Regions from separate parts of the Methylobacterium sp. OAE515 genome, predicted to be linked through region 2. Evidence: riboswitches for the same ligand, from Rfam matches in the RefSeq annotation. Region 2 holds a riboswitch; the other holds the start of a gene.
What was found. A riboswitch is a leader RNA that binds a small molecule or an ion and turns the genes downstream of it on or off. The one in region 2 is predicted to bind thiamine pyrophosphate.
Positions count from the first base shown of each region.

Region 1: another riboswitch for thiamine pyrophosphate. It lies ahead of thiC (phosphomethylpyrimidine synthase ThiC); the one in region 2 lies ahead of thiO (glycine oxidase ThiO).

Region 1 is NZ_JBGMUV010000001.1:2,195,854-2,206,721, reverse strand. Features, by position in the region: gene ABIE45_RS10790 (aldo/keto reductase) at 1-40, shown strand, start outside; gene ABIE45_RS10785 (sensor domain-containing diguanylate cyclase) at 54-1,604, opposite strand; gene ABIE45_RS10780 (transglycosylase domain-containing protein) at 1,881-4,055, opposite strand; gene ABIE45_RS10775 (ATP-dependent helicase) at 4,196-4,582, opposite strand; gene ABIE45_RS10770 (hypothetical protein) at 4,793-5,194, shown strand; gene ABIE45_RS10765 (pilus assembly protein PilZ) at 5,352-5,561, shown strand; gene ABIE45_RS10760 (acyltransferase family protein) at 5,571-6,641, opposite strand; gene ABIE45_RS10755 (restriction endonuclease) at 6,749-7,123, opposite strand; gene ABIE45_RS10750 (alpha/beta hydrolase) at 7,148-7,978, opposite strand; TPP riboswitch at 8,091-8,196, shown strand; gene thiC (phosphomethylpyrimidine synthase ThiC) at 8,267-10,153, shown strand; gene ABIE45_RS10740 (hypothetical protein) at 10,685-10,868, shown strand, end outside.
Region 2 is NZ_JBGMUV010000001.1:5,130,137-5,141,004, reverse strand. Features, by position in the region: gene dnaG (DNA primase) at 1-620, shown strand, start outside; gene rpoD (RNA polymerase sigma factor RpoD) at 818-2,797, shown strand; gene ABIE45_RS25110 (adenylate/guanylate cyclase domain-containing protein) at 2,876-4,135, shown strand; gene ABIE45_RS25105 (glycosyltransferase) at 4,253-5,380, opposite strand; gene ABIE45_RS25100 (glycosyltransferase) at 5,616-6,824, opposite strand; gene ABIE45_RS25095 (TIGR02281 family clan AA aspartic protease) at 7,223-7,729, opposite strand; TPP riboswitch at 7,914-8,042, shown strand; gene thiO (glycine oxidase ThiO) at 8,107-9,330, shown strand; gene thiS (sulfur carrier protein ThiS) at 9,327-9,539, shown strand; gene ABIE45_RS25080 (thiazole synthase) at 9,542-10,345, shown strand; gene ABIE45_RS25075 (thiamine phosphate synthase) at 10,342-10,868, shown strand, end outside.

The DNA.
Region 1 (10,868 bases), 2.9 Mb from region 2:
CCCGCGTGGCCCGCGCCCCCGGATGCTGCCGATGCTCTGACCGTCCCCGAGCCTCAGGCACACCGCGCGCGCGAGACCAATTCCTCGGCAGCAGCAGCGCGCACCCGATTGCGGCCCGCCTTCTTGGCCGCGTACAGCGCCGCATCCGCCGCCATGAACAGCGTGTCTGGCGCAGCGCCGGAGCCAGGATCGGCACTCGCGACGCCGATGCTGACGGTGGCGACGCCGCCGACCTCCGGGGCGTGGGCGATCTGCAGGTTGACCACCGCTCTGCGCACCCGTTCGGCCACGTCATAAGCCGCCGCCGCGTCGAGCCCCGGCAGAAGCACCACGAACTCCTCACCCCCGATCCGGAAGCAGAGCCCATCGATCGGATGCGTCCGCCGCAGGCAATCGGCGATCACTTTCAGGACTTCGTCACCGCGGTGATGGCCGAACCGGTCGTTGAACTGCTTGAAGTGGTCCGCATCCACGATCATCAGCGCCAGGGGCGCATCGGATCGGACCGCACGCGTCCACTCCGCAGCGACGTGCTCGTCGTAGCTGCGCCGGTTCGGAAGACCCGTCAGGCCATCCGTCCGCGCTAGGACGGCGAGCGCGGCGTTGGCCTGCTGCGTGGAGGCTTCCGCGAGCGCCCGACGTCCGACTTCCCGATGCAGCAGGATCGTCAGGCTGAAGGTCAGGACGTTCAGGCAGAGGATCAGGACAGCGATGATCGCAGCCTTGTAGATCCAGAGCGCGCGGATGCTCTCGACGCTTGTGGCCACCGTCACGATCAGCGGAAGATCGTGGAGGTTGGAAAACGCGTAGAGCCGCGCCTCTCCGTCGAGACTCGATCGACCCAGAAACTCGCCCTGCTGGTGCGTCCTATAGATCTGGTAGCCGGGGCTGCTTCCGATATTCCGGCCGAGCGCCGCCGGGCGTTCCGGCGCCCGCATCAGCAGCGTCCCGTCTCTGTGAAAGATGTTGATGATGAGACCGTCGTCGAAGCGCAAACGGTCGAACAGCCGCTGGAAGTGCACCAGGACGATTGACCCCGTCACGATACCGGCGAAGGCACCTTCCGGCGTCTCGATTCGACGGCTCATGCGGATGATCTGGCGCCCCGTCATGCGGGAACGGGTCGGACCCGTCAGAAGCAGACCCGCCTGCGGATCGGAACGCAGGGTCTCAAACTCGGGCAGATCGCTCAGATTGAGTTGAGGCGACAGGTTCGGGTCGCTCGTCATTCGGATGTGGCCGTCGACGTCCGTGACGGCGATCGGACCCAGGCCCGACTGCAGAGGCGAGACATTGAACAGGGCTAACCGCCTGAGTTCGGGCTCCAGGGCGGCGATATCCGGCCGGCTCGCCAGACGGGCCGCGTCACGCAGCGACTGATCGTAGGTCCGGATGCTGTGGCCGACCCCCTCCTCGATCACCGCCAGCAGGTTGGCGCCGTTGCGCCGGGCGCCGTGCCAAGCGATGTCGCGCAGGTCGATACACAGATAGGCGCCGAGCAAGGTCAGACAGACGAGCAGGCTCGCGCCGGCCGCGGCGATCAGGCGTGTGGCCCGATCAGCGAGATGCGCACGCAGGGCTATAGCAGCCGATCGCAGGATCATGACCGTCGCGTCACCACGGCTACAGTCGAACGCGCGCTCGCGGTCGCGGTCGCTGAACTTATAATTGACGCGAATACTCGCCCAGGAAGATTGACAAAGACATGACCGAAAAGATTAGCGATCGGTGAACCGGCGTGTCGAACCGCGGCCTGTCAGACGCACCGCGCGTGCACGCTCGGCCTTCTTGGCACGCGGGCCTCGGATCCCGCATGCCTCCGTTCGCCTCATCGCTCTCCGAGACCCGCTTCGGCCCCGGCACCCAAGGACGACCGCTCCTCAGTCACCGATGCCGAACAGCTTCTCGATGAAGTTGCGGTCGTCCTTCTGAGCCCGGCGTGCCGGCGCGGCCGGACGCGGCGCCGGCGCCTCCGGCTCGCCGAAGATCTGGCCGAGTATGCCGGCCGGTGAGCCCGGCGCGGCGCTCGCCACCGAAGCGGTCGTCTCCGGCGCCCTGCGCCAGCGGTTGATGTTGGGCAGCGGAACCGGATTCTGGCCCTTGAGCGCCTGGGTCATGTAGGTCTTCCAGACCTCGGCCGGCAGATTCCCGCCGGTCACCTTCTTGGTCAGCTCGCCGTCGTCATTGCCGAGCCAGACCCCGGTCACGAGGCTCCCCGAGAAGCCGATGAACCAGGCATCGCGGTAATCCTGGGTGGTGCCGCTCTTGCCGGCGAGGTCCCAGCCCGGGATATCAGCCTTCTTGGCGGTGCCGCTGACGAAGGTCTCGTGCATCATCGCGTTCATCATGCCGTCGGCATCGGCGCTGATGACCCGACCGAGCCCGCTGTCGGCACGCTTGTAGAGCACCTTGCCGTCCTGACCCTTCACGCTGGTGACCACGTAGGGGATCACGCCTGTGCCGCCGTTGGCGAAGGCGCCGTAGGCTCCGACCATCTCCAGCAGCGTCACTTCCGACGTGCCGAGGGCAATCGACCCATTGGCCTGGAGCGGCGACGTGATCCCGAGCCGTTGCGCGGTCTGCACCACCGCCTTCGGGCCGACTTCCTGACCGAGACGCACCGCGACGGTGTTCAGTGATTGCGCCAGCGCCGTCCGCAGGGTCACCGGACCCTCGTAGCGGTGCGAGTAGTTCTCCGGCGCCCAGTTGCCGATGCGGATCGGGGCGTCGTCCCGCACGGTGTCGGGCGTCGCCCCGTGCTCCACCGCGGTGAGATAGACGAAAGGCTTGAACGACGAGCCGGGCTGCCGCTTCGCGGTGGTCGCGCGGTTGAACTGGCTCTGAGCGTAGTCGCGGCCGCCGATCAGCGCGCGGATCGCGCCGTCGGGCCGCATCGAGACCATGGCGCCCTGGCCCACGTTGAAACGCGCACCCTTGGCGTTGAGCTCGTCGGTGAGTGCGCGTTCGGCAGCGGCCTGGAGGCCCGTATCGACGGTGGTCTGCACGGTGATGTCGGTGTCGAACTTGCCGACGTAATCGTCGAGTACGTCCATCACGAGGTCCGCGACGTAGTTGGCCGAGCCGCCGCCGCGGGCGTTCGCGGGCTTCGCCGGCTGGGCGAGCGCCACCTTGACGTCCTGCGGCGACGCGAAGGCGAGCTCCTGCATGGCGGCGAGCACCTGGGCGGCGCGCGCCTGGGCGGCGGGCAGGTTGCGGTTCGGGGCGAGCCGCGAGGGTGCCTGCACGAGGCCGCCGAGCATGGCGGCCTGCGCGAGGCTCACCTCCTTGGCGGGCTTGCCGAAATACCGCTGCGCCGCGGCCTCGACGCCGTAGGCGCCGGCGCCGAAATAGACGCGGTTCAGATACAGCTCGAGGATCTCGTCCTTGGTGTATTTGTGCTCCAGCCACAGGGCGAGGATCGCCTCCTGGATCTTGCGCGAGGCGGTGCGCTCCTGGGTCAGGAACAGGTTCTTGGCGAGCTGTTGCGTCAGGGTCGATCCGCCCTGTGCCACGCCGCGCCGGGTTAGGTTCTGGCCGATGGCGCGCAGGATGCCGACCGGGTCGACACCGAAATGCTGGTAGAAGCGCCGATCCTCGATCGCCACGAAGGCGCGGGGCAGATAGGGCGGCAGCTCCTTGATCGAGACCACGCGGCCGCCCGTCTCGCCGCGGTTGGCCAGCAGCGAGCCGTCGCTCGCCAGGATGGCGATGTTGGGCGGGCGCTTGGGCACCGCGAGCTGGTCGATCGGAGGCAGCTGGGACGCGTGGTAGGCGATGAGCCCGGCCAGCCCGATCACGGCCCAGAGGCCGAGCACGACGGTGCCGTAGACGATCCGGCCGAGCCACGAGCGGCGACGCCGGGCGCCACCCGAACGCTTCGGTCGCCCGCCCGTCTTGGCCGGCTGCCGCGCCGTGCCGCCCGATCGCTTCGCCACGCGCTCTCCTGACCCGGGACGGTCCTCCCGGGACAGGCGCAGATCGAGTTCGCCGCGATCCCTCACGCGCCCTTCGGGCACATCGAAGTTCGGCTCAATCCTGCCTCGACCCTTGGCCATGCATCCCGTCTTCGCATTGATCCGAACCGACGCGCGGGTCTCGTGCGACGCGTGACGGTTTCCGCACGCTAAATGCGGCCGTTTAAGGGGCCGTTATCGATGCGGTCCGCACGCGCTCCAGGCTTCGACCCGGAAGAGCGTCAGGATCCCGGCGCCTGGTCGGTGGGGGGCGTCACTCCGAGCACATGCCGGGACTCGGCAAGAAGCACGTCGTGGCGCACGGCTTGCGGACCCGAATCCGGCGTCTCGCGGCCGAGGCGGGCGATGCGAGACAGGAAGAGCCGCCGGCGCAGACCGAGCCATCCGATGCTCTTGGCAAGTGCATGAAGGACCAGGCGGACGGCCTCCGTCCGCTCCCGCTCCTGCACGAGTTCGGTCTTGAGGTGCTCCTCGCGCTGGAGTGCGGCCTCAAGTTCGTGCCGCAGGTCCGCGCTGGCCAGCGCGTCGTTGCGTGCGGCCGTGAGTTGGATCCGGCATTCCTGCAGCGCGCTGAGCAGCAGAAGCTCCTGCGCGGACGCATCTCTCATCAAGGCCTCCTGCGGCGCCGCCTTCGTAACGCGCGATGTCGTCAGAACATGCGAATGTCGGTGGCTGCCGGCGACGGCATAGCGAGCGCCGCCGCTGGCCGGAAGCCGGCTTCCGGATTATTCGGCAGCGTGACCACGAACCAGGGGGGAATCAGGGACGTGCGCCATCGGATCGTTGTGGCCTTCGGAGCCTTATCGCTGGGATCGGCCGTGCTGCACCTCACGCCGGCGCAGGCCTACCAGCTCGACACCGTGAACCTGATCGGCTGCGCCCAGGACGGCGGGGTCTGCCGGATGCCCTACCCGACCAACGTGTATTACGGCGTGCCGGGCCGGACCAACGGTCGCCCGTTCCCGCAGGGCGGCATGGTTCCGTGCAACACGCAGACCTTCGGCGACCCGGCTCCAGGCCAGGCGAAGAGCTGCTGGTACGCGCCGCGGATCACCGCGGGCGGCGGTACCGATCGGAGACGGATCGACGAGGACGACGAGCCGCGCCGCGACACCTATCGCTACGGTCGCGACTACGATCGCCCACCGGCACGCCGCCCGTACGACGAGGATTACGGACCTGCGCGGCGCCGCTACCGGGACGATCCGGACGAGGATTGATCTGCGGCACCGCAACTCGGCCTTCGCGCGCACCCGGCCTGTTAACCGCCGGTCGGCAACATGATGCGGCGCGGAGCCCGGCTTCGCGGGCTGACGTGATCGGTGGGAGGCCATGACGGAAAATCGCCGCAGCGTTTTCCGGAAGAACGCCTTCACGATGGGCAGCCTGCTGCTCGAACGCGGCGCAGTCGGCTGCCTGGTCTGGGACATCACCGAGACGGGCGCGCAGATCGAAGTCGAGGGCGACCACGTCGTTCCGGCCAAGTTCCTGTTGCGCCTGACCGAAGGTGGTGACCCGCGGCCGGTCGCCGTGGCATGGCGGCGAGGCCGCCGGATCGGCCTGACCTTCGCGCCTGTCGAAGGCTGAGCCCGCGCCTCAGCCCGGTTGCAGAGCGGGCACGGATCGGCCGCTGGCCGTGGCGAGGCGAAAGCGCCGGGGTCGCACGAACAGAAAATCGAATGGCGTGCCGCGCACGAGCCGCTCGAGGATCAAGGGCATCAGCACCGCCATCGCGATGACGATCAGGCTCGCCGCGCCGATATCGGCGATCCAACCGCTGCGCACGAGAAGCTCCCGCGTCGCGGCCATCGGCAGCGAGAAGGCGAGATAGATCACGATCGAGCGCTGGCCGCAGGTCCTGATCGCCTCGGCGACCGGACCTCCCAACCGGACGATCAGCGCAGCGGTCACGACGATCGCCAGCGCCCCTGCCGCGCCCAGCGCAAGACTCACGAGCGGCAGGCTGGCCAAGGTCGGGTGATCCGGGTTGCTCCATGGGCTCAGTGCCAGCCACCCTTCCAGGCCAGCCCAAACGGCGAGGCCGCACAGGGCGAGACCGATCCGGCGGCGCGCGGTATCGGCCAGCGCGAAGATCCGACCCGCAAACAGATACCCGGCGAGGAAGTAGACATACCGGGCGCAGAACTCGTCGATGAGCGTCGAGTCGGTGCGGATGTCGGCGATCTGCAGCAGGGCAGCACCCGTCAGCAGCAGACCCGCGGGAACCTGACGGAGCGCCTTGGTTACGACCGAGAACACCGCCAGCAGATAGATGAACCACAGGCTTGAATAGGGTTCGATCAGTGAATGGGCGAGATGCGCCGCGAAGGCCGTCGGCCCGCCGTCGCCCACGATCTTCCCGTACCGCGCGGCCGACTGGATCACGAGCCACAGCAGGTAGAAATAGGCGAAGTGAACGACGCGGCGGTCGGAGAACAGGCGCCAGTCACGGTCGATCACCCGGCCCATGAACAGGCCGGACAGGAGGAAGAAGTCCGGAATCCGAAACGGCTTCGCGAAGGCCACGACCGGATGCAGAAAACCTTCGCCGCCCATGGCGTCGCCGGTGCCGGTCACTGCATGCATCATGACCACGAGGAGGATGCATATGCCTTTGGCGACATCGACCCAGGCGAGCCGATCGCGCGCATCTCCGGTTCCGGCCATCGTCCCGTCCTTGCAGTCGAGGCGATCCTGGACCCGGAACGGTTGACGACAAGGCTCTGCGCCGGCGCGCGCTGTCGACGTGGCGAACGCGCGGTAAATGCCGCCCGTCAGTGCTTGCGCCGTGCTGCGCGCCGGTCACGGGTTGTGCGGGTTGCGGCGTGGAAATCGTCGGGCTTGCCGCGGACCCAGGTTAGGAACCGGGCGATCTCCGGATCGGCCCTGAGAGCCTCCACATCGGCGAGGCGCTTGGCGATCTCGGCTTCGCTGTAGCGGGCATGGATGGCCGAGTGGCAGATCTGGTGAAGCCGGACCGTGCCCCGGTGCGTCCCGCCTTTCAGCTTCGGGGTCAGGTGGTGAAGGCTGGAACGAGCGCCGGGCGGGATCGACCGCTCACAGAGCGGGCAGACCGGATGCGCGCGCGCGGCCGTCCCCGGCGCATCGGGGTCATCGGCGCTCCAGCGCCGTGAGCGCCGTCCGACCACGCACATCCTCCCTCGTTCGACCCGTTACCGCTCCGATTGCGCCGCCGGCGCGCAGCCCCGCGCGAGGCGGCTCCGGAACAGCGCCTCGGCCTCGCGATCGCCGACGCCCAGGATGGAGACGTGGTCGCCCGGAACGAGCTCGATCCGGGCTCGCGGCCCGGCCGCTGCCGCCAGGGCGACCGCAAGCTTGGCCGGCACCACAGGATCGTCGCGGCCCTGAACGATCAGCACAGGCGCCGTCCCGGTGCGGATGCGCAGGTCCGAACGATAGGTGTCGCGCAGGAGCCAGGTCGGGGCCAGCGGGACATGCAGCCGCACGGCATGGGTCATCGAGTCGAACGGCGCCTCCAGATACAAGCCGAGCGGCGCTGTGCGCGCACCGACCGCGACCGCGACGGCGGCGCCCAGGGAATGGCCGTGAAGCAGGATCGGCGCACCCGGCGCCCGAGCGGCCGCTGCAGCCACCGCCGCTATCCCGTCGCGGATCAGCCCCACCTCGCTCGGGTGTCCGGTCGAACCCGGATAGCCGCGATAGGCCGGGGCCAGGACGCCCCAGCCGCCGCGGTGCCAGGGACCGTCGGCGAAGCGGGCACCCTGCGGCTCCGGCCGCGAGCCGTTGCCGTGGAAACTGACGACCACGCCGCAGCCCGGCTGCGGCGGCTTCCACAGCGCGTGCAGCGTCTCGCCGTCCTCGGTGACGAGGGTGATCGCGGCCACACCCGGAACCGGCACTCCGGCGGACGGTGGCCTATAGGCGCCCGAATAGAGGAGCCGGCTCTGGTTGAGGCCGAGCACGACCAGGGCCAGGCCGTAGAAAAGGATGGCCGCGAGAGCCAAGCCGATCAGGAGACGCATATCCGCTGGCTGGAGAGCACGGCATTCGCCGAAGCGCGCGACGGGCCGGGAGGATCTGTTGTCTACGGGTTGCACCCAGCATTGACAAAGCCGCCCGAGAGCCCGAGTCTTGAATCGTTCCGAGGGGGGCCCTGCAGGGGGCTGAGATTGGGCACGCTGCCCTGACCCTTGAACCTGATCCGGCTCATACCGGCGGAGGGACGGGAACCTGCGGTCGCGTGCGCGCGGCCGGCTCTCATCTCAGCCATCGCGTGGACCGGACCGCTCCAGAACGAGGAGAGGCCCACGATGAACGCACCCGTTCTCCCCAAGGACGTGAAAGGCAGCCCCGAGGCCGTGACCACCGGTCCGGTCACCGGATCGCGCAAGGTCTATGCGAGCCCGGCCGGCCGGCCGGACATCCGCGTGCCCTACCGCGAGATTGTCCTCTCCAATCCCAAGGAGGAACCGGTGCGGGTCTACGACCCGTCGGGCCCCTACACCGAGACGGATGCGCGCATCGACCTCAACGCCGGCCTGCCGGGCGTGCGCGAGCCCTGGATCGCCGGTCGCGGCTACGCGGCGGTCGCGCCGCGGGCGGTGAAGCCCGAGGATAACGGCTTCGCGGGCGACAAGCTCGTGGCCGCCTGCCCCGCCGAACGGATCATCCGCAAGGCCGCGCCGGGCCAGATGGTGACGCAGTACGAATTCGCCCGCGCGGGGATCATCACCGAGGAGATGATCTACGTCGCCCATCGCGAGAATGTCTGCCGCGAGAAGATGCTCGAGGGCGCGGAGGCCGCGCTCGCCGACGGCCAGAGCTTCGGGGCGTCGGTCCCGCCCTTCATCACTCCGGAATTCGTGCGCGACGAGATCGCCCGCGGCCGGGCGATCATCCCGGCCAACATCAACCACACCGAGTTGGAGCCGATGGCGATCGGCCGGAACTTCTTGGTCAAGATCAACGCCAATATCGGCAACTCGGCGGTGACCTCCTCGGCCGCCGACGAGGTCGAGAAGCTCGTCTGGTCGATCCGCTGGGGCGCCGACACGGTCATGGACCTGTCCACCGGCCGCAACATCCACAACATCCGCTCGTGGATCATCCGCAACAGCCCGGTCCCGATCGGCACGGTCCCGATCTACCAGGCACTGGAGAAGGTCGGCGGCGACCCGCTCAAGCTCGACTGGGAGGTGTTCAAGGACACGCTCATTGAGCAGGCAGAGCAGGGCATCGACTACTTCACCATCCATGCCGGCGTGCGGCTCGCCCACGTGCCGCTGACCGCCCGGCGCGTCACCGGCATCGTCTCGCGCGGCGGCTCGATCATGGCGCGCTGGTGCCTCGCCGGGCACCGGGAATCGTTCCTCTACGAGCGGTTCGACGAGATCTGCGACATCATGCGGGCCTACGACGTGTCGTTCTCGCTGGGCGACGGCCTGCGCCCCGGCTCGATCGCCGACGCCAACGACGCCGCGCAGTTCGGCGAGCTTGAGACGCTGGGCGAGCTGACCAAGGTCGCCTGGGACAAGGGCTGCCAGGTGATGATCGAGGGCCCCGGCCACGTGCCGATGCACAAGATCAAGGTCAACATGGAGAAGCAGCTGAAGGAGTGCGGCGAGGCGCCGTTCTACACCCTCGGCCCGCTGACCACCGACATCGCCCCCGGCTACGACCACATCACCTCGGGCATCGGTGCCGCGATGATTGGCTGGTTCGGCACCGCGATGCTCTGCTACGTCACCCCGAAGGAGCATCTCGGCCTGCCCGACCGGGACGACGTGAAGACCGGCGTTATCACCTACAAGATCGCTGCCCACGCCGCCGACCTCGCCAAGGGTCACCCGGCCGCGCAGCTGCGCGACGACGCGCTCAGCCGCGCCCGGTTCGACTTCCGCTGGGAGGATCAGTTCAACCTGGGCCTCGATCCGGATACGGCCCGGCGCTACCACGACGAGACCTTGCCGAAGGACGCCCACAAGGTCGCGCATTTCTGCTCGATGTGCGGGCCGAAATTCTGCTCGATGAAGATCACGCAGGATTTGCGTGCCGAGGTGCTGGCGATGGAGGAGGCCGGCGAGGTCGTGGGCGCGTCGCCCGCGATGTCGAAGGCCGAGGCCGAGGCCGGCATGCGGGCGAAGTCGCAGGAATTCCTGGCCGAGGGCGGCAAGCTCTACGTCGACGCCGCCGAGTGAGACGGCGGCACGCCCGGTCCGTTCAGGATTCGGGCGTGCCGCAGCCCGACCCGGCGTGCCGCCGTACGGGGCCTCAATATTGAAGACGGCACCCGGGCAAGAACCTTGGGCATCGTGCAGCGCCGCGAGCATCAGATCCGCGGCGGTGCGGACGTTCGGTTGAGCCCCAGCTCCATGATCCGGGCGCAATCGTCCCCGGACCATCCTGAACGAAGCGGAGCGACTCCAGGGCGGCCGCGCTCAGCCGCAGGCCATTCCCATCCGGCGCGGCCCGGCGGCGGCCGACGCGGCTTCGCAGAGCATCCACGCATCCCGGTCCTGGAAGTTGCACCGGACGTAGCGCTGCGACTGCCCGTGCAGCGCGACGACTTTGAAACGAATGCAGCTCGGATTTATCGCGTGGCGGTAACGAGATGTTCATCGCATCTCCGAACGCCCACAGCCGTCCCGTGGACTGACAGCCGCCCTTAACCGATGATTAGGCAGGTCGCCGGTTCAATCCTCCTATCACAGGATCGCAGGAGACTGGTTATGGAGATCCGCCCGTTAACGACCACGCCATCGGGGCCGCAGGGCCTCGACGCCCTCGGAGCCACGGCTGCCGCCGCAGTGACCCAGAAGGCGCCGGAACCCGAGACCAATGCCGCGCCGCTCGAACCCGCGGTGAAGCTTGATATCGGCACCAATGGCGGCAAAGCGCGCTACATTCAGGACC
Region 2 (10,868 bases):
GCGCCCGCGCCGCCGGGCCGAGCCCCCGCGGCCGACCGCGTTTCGTCCGGCCCGGCGAGCCGGTATCGCCGCGTATCACCGGCAGCCCAAGCCCGTCGGTGACCGCGTCCGCGGGCTTCACCGGCGCCGCCCCGGTGCGCGAGGCGGTGATCGTCGGCACCCTGCTGGCGCATCCCGAGATGATAACCGAATTCGGCGAGGAGATCGCCGAACTCGACTTCGAGGATCCGGACGCCCGGGGGCTGCTGTCGGTCCTGCTGGCCTGCGCGGCCGAGGACGAGCGGACGGCGCCTGAAGTGTTGCAGAACCGCATCAACCGCGCCGGACTCGCAGCTGCGGCCGACAGAATCCTCGCGCTCGCACGCTCTCGGGACCGCACGACGCTGGCTCCGCATGCCGACCCCGCACTCCGCGCAGACGCGCTCCGACAGGCGATGATCTTGCACCGGCAGGCAGGAGCGCTACATAGCGAACTTCGCGAAGCACGGCAGGCGTTTGAGAACGATCCGACCGATGCCGGATGGGCATGGCTCTGCGAAGTGAAGGCGAGGCTGGAAACCGTCATCGCCGCCGAGGCTGAGGCCGACGTCCCGGTGTCGAGCGACTCGACGGCCGCGTGATCGCTGTGCAATGGCGGTGGCGGCGGGCGAAATCCCGCCATAGTTAACAATCGGTCAAGCCTCGGGCTTGCATACGGAAACCGACGACTCAAGGCGACTGGAGCGATCCGGCGCCGTTCTCATATAGCGGCGCTGCCGGCGTGGAGCGGCCTCCCTGGGCCTCCGCGGCGCGCCGCACGCGAAACAATAGGCTGATCATGGCGACGAAGGCAACGGAACGGGACGAGACGGACGCTGCCCCCGAGCAGCAGACCGACGGGCCGCTCCTCGACCTGACGGATGCTTCGGTCAAGCGGATGGTCAAGCTCGCCAAGAAGCGCGGCTACGTGACCTACGAAGAGGTCAACGAGGTTCTGCCCGAGGGCCAGTCCGATCCGGACCAGCTTGAGGACGTGCTGTCGCAGCTCTCCGAGATGGGCATCAACGTCGTCGAAGCCGAGGAGACCGATGAGGCGGCCGGCGAGAAGGCTGCCGAGGGCGAGGAAGAGGAGGCCGAAGGCGGCGAAGTCGCCGAGGTCGCGCCCGCGCGCGCCGTCGCGGTGACGACGACCACCAAGGAGCCGACCGACCGCACCGACGACCCGGTGCGCATGTACCTGCGCGAGATGGGCTCGGTGGAGCTCCTGTCGCGCGAGGGCGAGATCGCCATTGCCAAGCGCATCGAGGCCGGCCGCGAGGCGATGATCGCGGGCCTCTGTGAGAGCCCGCTGACCTTCCAGGCGATCATCATCTGGCGGGACGAGCTCGTGGAGGGCAAGGTCCTCCTGCGCGACATCATTGACCTTGAGGCGACCTACGCGGGTCCGGACGGCAAGAACGCGCCGCAGATCGCCGAGGGCGAGGAATCCGAGGACGGCGAGCCGCCGGCGCCCCCGGAGGGCGGCGACGACGAGGACGACCTCGAGAACAACGTCTCGCTCGCCGCGATGGAAGCCGAGATCAAGCCGCGGGTCCTGGAGACCTTCGACGCGATCGCCGCCAATTACCGCAAGCTGCGCAAGTCGCAGACCGAGGGCACGGAGCGGAAGGCCGCGGGCGAGAAGAACACCCCGGCGCAGGACCAGAAGCAGATCGAGCTGAAGGACACCGTCGTCGCCGACGTGAAGTCGCTGTCGCTTAACAACAACCGCATCGAGGCGCTGGTCGGCCAGCTCTACTCGATCAACAAGCAGCTGATCGGCCACGAGGGCCGGCTGATGCGCTACGCCGAGAGCCACGGCGTGGCCCGCGACGAGTTCCTTCGCCACTACCAGGGCTACGAGCTCGATCCGAACTGGATGGAGCGCGTCGGCACGCTGGGCGGCAAGGGCTGGAAGAACCTGGTCGAGCGCGGCTCGAAGCAGGTCGCCGAGCTACGCGCGCAGATCCTCGACCTCGCCTCCGAGACGGGTCTGGAGATTGGCGAGTACCGCCGCATCGTCAACATGGTCCAGAAGGGCGAGCGCGAGGCCCGGCAGGCCAAGAAGGAGATGATCGAGGCGAACCTGCGCCTCGTGATCTCGATCGCCAAGAAGTACACGAACCGCGGCCTGCAGTTCCTGGACCTGATCCAGGAGGGCAACATCGGCCTGATGAAGGCGGTCGACAAGTTCGAGTACCGGCGCGGCTACAAGTTCTCGACCTACGCCACGTGGTGGATCCGGCAGGCGATCACCCGCTCGATCGCCGACCAGGCGCGCACGATCCGCATCCCGGTGCACATGATCGAGACGATCAACAAGATCGTCCGGACCTCGCGCCAGATGCTGCACGAGATCGGCCGCGAGCCGACCCCGGAGGAGTTGGCCGAGAAGCTGGCGATGCCGCTGGAGAAGGTCCGCAAGGTCCTGAAGATCGCCAAGGAGCCGATCTCTCTCGAGACGCCGATCGGCGACGAGGAGGACAGCCACCTCGGTGACTTCATCGAGGACAAGAACGTCGTCCTCCCGATCGACGCGGCGATCCAGTCCAATCTGCGCGAGACCACCACGCGGGTGCTCGCCTCGCTGACCCCGCGCGAGGAGCGCGTGCTGCGGATGCGCTTCGGCATCGGCATGAACACCGACCACACCCTCGAGGAGGTCGGCCAGCAATTCTCGGTGACCCGCGAGCGCATCCGTCAGATCGAGGCGAAGGCACTGCGCAAGCTGAAGCACCCGTCGCGCAGCCGGAAGCTCAGGAGCTTCCTGGACAACTGAGCCCCGCCGCGGCTCCGGCCGCGGTGCTCTCCCGCTTACCGCGTTGCCACGGCGCTCCGCGGCATCCAATCTGGCGCCATGCTCGAACGCCGCCCGCCAACGCCCGGATCGCCGACGGCCTTCGCGGATGGCTCGGAGGCCGACGACGTGCCCTTCGGCGCGCTCCAGCCCTCCGTGGGCATCCGCGACTGGCTGCTCGGCGAGGGGGCTCGGATGCCCAACGCCGAGGAGATGCTCGCCGGCCTTGCCGAGCGGCTGATCGCCATCGGCGTGCCGGTGGACCGCGCCTCCACGGCGATCGACACCCTGCACTCGGAATATGCCGGCGTCGGCCGGATCTGGACCCGGGACGGCGGTACCTCCGTGCGGCTGTTCCCGCACGGCGCCCGCTCGACGGACGCCTATCTCAACAGCCCATTTCACACGGTCCACGAAACCGGGGAGTGGCTGATCCTCGACCTCTCCGAGACGCCGGACGACGCCTACGCGATCATCCCGGACCTGAAGGCGGGCGGCTACACGCACTACGTCGTGGCGCCGCTGTTCTTCACCAACGGCACCAAGAACGGCATCACCTTCGCCACCCGCGCGCCGGAGGGCTTCGGTGAGGACGATATCGCGATCCTGCGCTTCGTGATGCCGGCCCTCGCCGCGGTGGCGGAGATGAGGGTCCTCAACAAGCAGCTCGACCACGTCCTGCGGCTCTACGTCGGCGACGAGCCGCACCGCGCGATCCTGGCGGGGGACATCCGCCGGGGTCAGGTCACGCGGATCCGCTCGGCGATCCTGTTCGCCGACATGCGCGACTACACCCGGACCTCGGCCGACATGACCCCCGAGGAGGCGGTCGGCCTGCTCAACGTGTTCTTCGACTGCCTCGTGCCGCCGATCGAGCGGGAAGGCGGCGAGGTGCTGAAGTACCTCGGCGACGGCCTGCTGGCGATCTTCCGTGAGTCCGGCGACGATCTCGGTGGCGCCGCCAAGGGTGCGCTCACGGCTGCCCAGCACGCCCTGGCGGCCCTCGACGAGGCCAATGCCCTGCACCAATTCCCGGTCCCGGTGGCCGCCGGCATCGCGCTCCATCACGGCGAGGCGGCCTACGGCAATGTCGGCTCGGGCTCGCGGCTGGACTTCACGGTGATCGGGCGCGACGTGAACCTCGCGAGCCGCCTCGCGCAGCTGAACCGCATCCTCGGCGAGCCGCTGCTGATGTCGAAGCCGTTCGTGGATTTCCTCTGGGGCGATCCGATCCCCCTCGGCGAGCACCAGCTGAACGGCTTCGCGGAGCCCATGGCGGTGTTCCGCCCCAAGTTCCTGCGCCCGCGCAAGCCGAACTGACGGTCGACGCGACGACCGGATCATCGGCCGGAACCGCCCTCCGAACCGAGCAGAGGAGAGAGCGGCTCTGGGACGCGGCGCAATCTGCACGCACGTGCGGCGCCGGGTTCCAGGCTCTCATAAGTGCCAGGACGGGAGGAAGGCCGACCGGTAGGATGACGGCTGACAGCCCCAGGCCGGATCGATCATCCCGGCGAGGGCTTGACGCGCGAGCGCGCTCGTCCGTGATAGAACATCCTCAGGAACGTCCGGCTGTTCCAGGATGTCGAGACAGGCCGACAAGCAGGCGCGAAGCTGACCCGTGTGGAAGGCATGAGCAGAACATTCCTCCCGCAGCCCGTAGCTGTATACCCACGGATGCAGGGAGATCCCCTCAGCCGGTAGCGGCAGGGCAAGCCCCGCTTCAGCGTATCGATACCCGACGGCGAACTTCCTTCTCCGTCTGCAAAAACGGCTGGCGCCGAGCCGCGCTTCCGCCCGCGCCGGGCAGATCGGGATCATTCGATCGTACAGGGCCAGCACAGCATCTTCGGGCTCGTTCAAAGCCTCCATGATGTCGGCAGCGCACAGCAATCCGATGTAAATCTCTTCGTTCCAATACCCTAGATCGGCTCTCTTCAGATAATACTCTACGGCCTTGCGGGGCTCTCCGCCGTCTCGATACGAGTTCGCCAGATAGAACGTGTATCGGGCGACCATGAAGGGATCGTCCTCGACGGCCAGGGCATCTTCCAGCATAGCGATGTCGCGCGACTCGGTCCCGTCATCGCGATGCCGCGCCCCATCATTGCCGCGACGCATCGCCAGCGGCAGGGTCGTCAGACTGGGATTTCCAGGGCATTGCAGAAATTCGTGCAGAACGCCGCGGTAACGCCAGTCCTTCCGGTTGTCGACGAGTTGTGTCCGCCAGTATCGCGTGGCTCCATCCAAAATTTCGAGTTTGTACCCGGCCTCGGTGAGCTTGGGCATGACGAACCGTTGCGCATCAATCAGTTCGTCATCGGCGTCGATGATCAGTGCATAATCCGCGTGCGGACGCGCCAGCGTCAAAGCCTCGGTCCGGTTGAAGGCGAAATCGACCCACGGTCGCTCTACGAGAGCACCGGGCAGATCGGCCAACGCTGCCCGGATGACATCCTGCGTCCCATCGGTCGATCCGGTGTCTACGATCACCCAGTGATCAATGAGAGTCCGAACAGAAGCTAAGCATCTACGGATGACATCAGCCTCGTTCTTGACAATCATCGACAGACAAATCGTTTGTCCAAAGCTGTTCATATCGATTTGAAGCCGATCGCTCTAGAGTGGCGCGCACAGACATTGTGAAAAGCCGCCTGCGTCACCAAAATTGCGTGACGCGGAACGGTGTGAGGCTGGGGTTGGCGCGTGAAATACGCAGGCTGGATCGACCCAGACTGGTGCGGAACCTTCGGTGCTGCACTTGGATTCGATTGACCCGCGTTGACGCCGCTTGGCGTGCTCATCCTTGCCAAACAGGCGTGAGTTCCGACCTGTAAGCAGAGTGCTGGAGCCCCCAGACCGGGTCGATCATGGTGGCGAGTGACTGTCGGGCCAAGGTGCAAACGCGCGAGCGAACCTCCTCGGGAACTTCTGATTGCTCAAGTATGCTCAGGCACACGGACAGACAAACTCGAAATTGCCCTGTGTGATAAGCGTGAAACGCCAATTCATCTCGCAAACCGTATGCATACACCCACGGATTCAGGGATAGCCCTTCGCTGGGCATTGGCAGCACCACGCCGGCCTCGGCATAGCGGTACCCGGCAGCGAAGTTGCCCGTGATCCTGCAATACCGGCTGGCGGCGTGGCGCGCCTCGGCGCGCGCGGGACAGACGGAGATTGCACGATCATAGACCGTCAAAATTTCCTCCCCGGGCCTACCCAGCGTTTCCACGATAAGGGCGGCGTTAAGCAGACTGAGGTATACCTCTTCCATCCAATATCCGAGATCAGCTCGCTTTAGATAAAACTGGAGAGCCTTAGCAAGATCACCAACATCACGGTAGGATCTCGCCAGATAGAAGGTGTACCGTGAGATCATGAAGGGGTCGGTCTCAACGGAAAGTGCCTTCTCCATGGTCATCAAGTCGCGATATTCTGACATTTCATCTTGGTGACGCGCACCGTCGTCGCCGCGGCGCATAGATAACGGCAGCATCGGCGTGCCTGGATTCCCCGCACATTCCAAAAATTCGTGGACCACACCGCGATAATGCCAGTTAAAACCGTTGTTTATCATCTGTATTCTAAAATATTTTGTTGCCCCGTCTAAGATTGTAAACATATACCCCGCTTCCGAGAGCTTCGGCAAAACGAAGCCTTTCGGAACGATAAGCTCATCGTCGGCGTCGATGATCAGTGTGTAGTCGGCGTGCGGACGCGCGAGTTTCAGCGCCTCGGTCCGATTGAAGGCGAAGTCGACCCACGGGCGCTCCACGAGTCGACCCGGACAATCGGCCATCGCCGCTCGGATGACGTCCTGCGTCCCGTCCGTCGATCCGGTATCAACGATAATCCAATAATCGATGAACGGCCGAACAGAATCGAGACACCGTCGTATGACATGTGCTTCATTCTTGACGATTATCGACAAACAGATGGTCTGACACAAAGTGTTCATGGCAACGAATTTCAAGCTTATAAGAATGACTGTTCGAACAGTGACCACGTGCGTAGCATTAAATTAGGTAGCCACAAAGTGACCTCGCAAGGATCAGAAACAGCTTGTCAGTTTGCAAGGAACCTAAGATTAGAACAATCTGCTAGATACAATCGATTTGGTCATCAACCGCTAGAACAATCATGAATTTTTAAACTTGCTATACTGAGATATGGCGATCTAAATAATGCGCGTTTGCGAGCGCGACGGCAAACAAGCTTCCTTTCCGGGCCAAATGGCGCAGCGCGGCATACGCAGGCGCCACTGCGATCTGGCCTGGGTGTGGCCGGTCCGGGTTGCAGGCGTTCGCTTCGATTATGGCCCACGCGGCGGCGCGCCGGATTCCCTCGGCCGACGGTCTGCCAGAGGCATCCGGGCGCGGTGTCGGTACGGGCCTCGGTGACGCCTCAGCCCCGCAGGGTCATCGTGCCGCCGCTGACGGTGAAGTCGCGCAGGCGCTTCAGGAACGACATGCCGAGCAGGCTCGTGCTGAGACGCCCACGCGGAATCACCACCGCGTCCACGTCCCGCACGATGATCGAACCGACCTGCAGGACGGAGATCCGGATCGGCGCCACGCGAACCGTCCCGTTCGCGGTGTTCCAGACACGGCTGAAATCGCCCGCACGGACGCGGATCCCGATCCGCTCGGCATCCTCCTCCGAGAAAGCGCAGGAGCTCGCGCCGGTATCGACCATCATCGCTAGGGCGCGACCGTCTATCAGGGCATTCACGAAGAAGTGGCCGTTGCGCCCGGCGTGAAGCGCAACGCCGGCCACCGCGCCGTCGGGAACCGGCGTCGTTGCCGCGGTGGAGGCCGGCGCAGCCGGATCCGAGCGGATCCGCTCGCGCAGCTTCTGGAAAGCCGTCACCGACAGGAAGCCAATCGTGCAGACGACCACGAATGTGCGCACGCTTCCCGCCCCGGCCCTACAGAGTGATGAATTCTTGCCCGGATCCGTGAAGGGCCGGTGCCCGGCAGCCGGATTTCGTCCGGCTTGGTATCCGGGCGGTGACTGCGTCCGAGGAATGTCCGTCCGCCGGGTGATGCCGATTGGCGGCGGGGTTGACCGATGCGGCGCGGGCGACCAAATCTATCCCCGTTCCAGGGAGATCCCCGGCAAGGGGCTGAGAAACCGCTGGCACGTCCGTCAGGACCTGCGGCGCGGAAATCCTTCGAACCTGATCCGGCTCATACCGGCGTAGGGATTGGACCGCGGCCGCCCGAAAGGCAGGCCACAGCTTCTCACCGAAGCACACGGCCCGGTTCCCGCGACGGCAATCCGCGGAGATGCCCGTGCCCCTCGAACGCCCTGCCTCACCGATCGGCCGCCGCCGCAGTCCCGACGGCGGTGTCGCGCCCACGGCCCTGCCGGCGCGGACCGACGTCGCCGTCATCGGCGGCGGGCTGATCGGCCTGTCGATCGCGTGGCGGCTCGCCCGGGCGGGCCGCGCCGTGACCGTGCTGGAGCAGGACACGATTGGCGCGGGCGCGAGCCTCGCGGCTACCGGCATGCTGGCTCCCGCCGCGGAGCACGAGCCCGGATCCGACCCGCTGCTGCCGCTCGCCTTGGCATCCCTTCGGCTCTGGCCGGAGTTCCGCGATGCGCTGGAAGCCGAGTCCGGCCGCGCGATCGATTACCGCCCCGATGGCACCCTGGTCCTGGCGGTCGGCCGCGACGAGGTCGAGCGCCTGCGCTTCCGCTTCGATCTGCAGCGCCGGTCGGGGCTCGACGCGACTTGGCTGCCGGGCAGCGAGGTGCGGCGGCTGGAGCCCGGCCTGCGCCCCTCGGTCACCGCCGGGATCCACTGTCCGTTGGATCACCAAGTCGATCCCCGTTTGGTCATGGACGCCCTCACCGAGGCCTGCCGTCGGGCCGGCGTAATTTTGGCGGAGCGGACCCCCGTCAGCGCCCTCGACTGGTCGGCCGGCCGTGTCGCTGGCGTCCGGGCCGGGGATCGCGGTGTCGCGGCTGAGACCGTGGTGCTGGCCTCCGGTGCCTGGAGCGGTGAGGGCAGCTTGCTGCCGGAGGGGCTCACCCTGCCAGTCCGGCCGCTCAAGGGCCAGTCCCTGGCCCTGCGCACCACCCCGCGCACCGGCACGCTTGGCCGGATGATCTGGACCGAGCAGGTCCACATGGCGCCGAAGAGCGACGGCCAGCTCATCGTCGGCGCTACCGTGGAGGATTGCGGTTTCCGGCCGGGCGTCACCGCGGGCGGCCTCTACGCCCTGCTGGAGGGCGCACGACGGGTGCTGCCGGGGATCGAGGAGATGGAGGTCGACGCCGTCTGGAGCGGCTACCGCCCCACCTCGGACGACGACGCGCCGATCCTCGACGTGATCGCCCCCGGGCTCGTCGCCGCGACGGGCCATCACCGCAACGGCTACCTGCTTGCCCCGATCACCGCCGACGCCATTGCCGGTCTGGTGACGGACGGCGTGCTGCCGGAGGTCGCCCGGCCGTTCACCCTTGCGCGGTTCGGCCGCCCCGAGCCCCGGAGGGTTTCGGCATGAGGCTCTTCGTCAACGGCGAGCCGCGCGAATGCGCTGCCGAAACCGTGGACGCCCTGTTCCGTCTGGAGGCGGAGGAGAGCGGGATCGAGAGCCCGCAGGGCGTCGCCATCGCGCTGAACGGCCGGGTGCTGCGCCGCCGGGACTGGGGCGAGACCCCGGTCGCGGACGGCGACCGTGTCGAGATCGTCCGCGCCATGCAGGGAGGTTGAGCATGGACCAGATACTTACGCCGCTGCGCCCGGAAAGCGGGGACGACGGCCTGACCATCGCCGGGGTGAGGCTGTCGTCCCGGCTGTTCATCGGCACCGCCGGCTACCCGACCCAGGCGATCATGCGCGACGCCGTCGAGGCGAGCGGCGCCGACGTGGTCACCGCCTCGATCCGCCGGGTCTCGCTCCAGGGACACGGCTCGGACACGGTCAAAATCCTGAAGGGCAAGCGTTTCCTGCCGAACACCGCGGGCTGCGAGACGGCCCGCGACGCGATCATGACCGCCGAGCTCGCCCGCGAGGCGCTCGACACCAACTGGATCAAGGTCGAGGTGATCGGCGACCGGGAGACGCTCTACCCGGACGTCACCGAGCTGATCGAGGCCTGCCGCCACCTCGTGGACGATGGCTTTGTGGTCCTGCCCTACTGCAACGACGACCCGATCATCTGCCAGCGCCTAGAGGATCTCGGTTGCGCCGCCGTGATGCCGATGGGCTCGCTGATCGGCTCTGGGATGGGCGTCGCCAACCCGGCCAATCTCGAGCTGATCTGCCGCCGGGCGAAGGTGCCGGTGGTGGTCGATGCCGGGATCGGCACCGCGTCCGATGCGGTGATCGCCCTGGAACTCGGCGCCTCCGCCTGCCTGATCAACACCGCAATCGCCAAGGCCGACGATCCGGTGAGGATGGCCCGCGCGATGGGCCGGGCGGTGGAGGCTGGGCGCGACGCGCATCTGGCCGGGCGGATTCCCTGCCGCGGCCGGGCCGAGCCGTCGAGCCCGCAGCTCGGCCTCGTCGGCTCGTGAAGGCGCTGCCGTCGCCGCTGCTGGCGGTGACGGACCGGCACGGGCATCCGCGGCCGCTCGTTGAGACCGTGCAGGCGATCCTCGACGGAGGCGGGCGGTGGATCTGGTTCCGCGACCGCGACCTGGAGCCGGAGGCGCGGTTTCGCCTGGGTGAAGCGGTGGCCGAACGCGTGCGGGCGGCCGGCGGGGTTCTGACGATCGGGGGAGATGTCGCCCTGGCCCGGGCGCTCGGCGCTGACGGAGTGCATCTCGGCGGCGGATCGGACGCGGCAGCGATCGCGGCGGCGCGGCACACGCTAAGGTCGGGTGCGCTGATTGGCGTGTCCGCTCATGCGCCGCAGGAAGTCGAGCAGGTCGCGGCGGCCGGCGCCGATTACGTAACGCTCAGCCCGATCTTTCCGACTGCGAGCAAGCCCGGTTACGGTCCGGCACTCGGTTCCGAGGGCATCGTCACCGCGCGGAGGGCGGGTCTGCCGGTGGTGGCACTCGGCGGTATCGGATCCGACGCGGTCGCGGAGTGTCG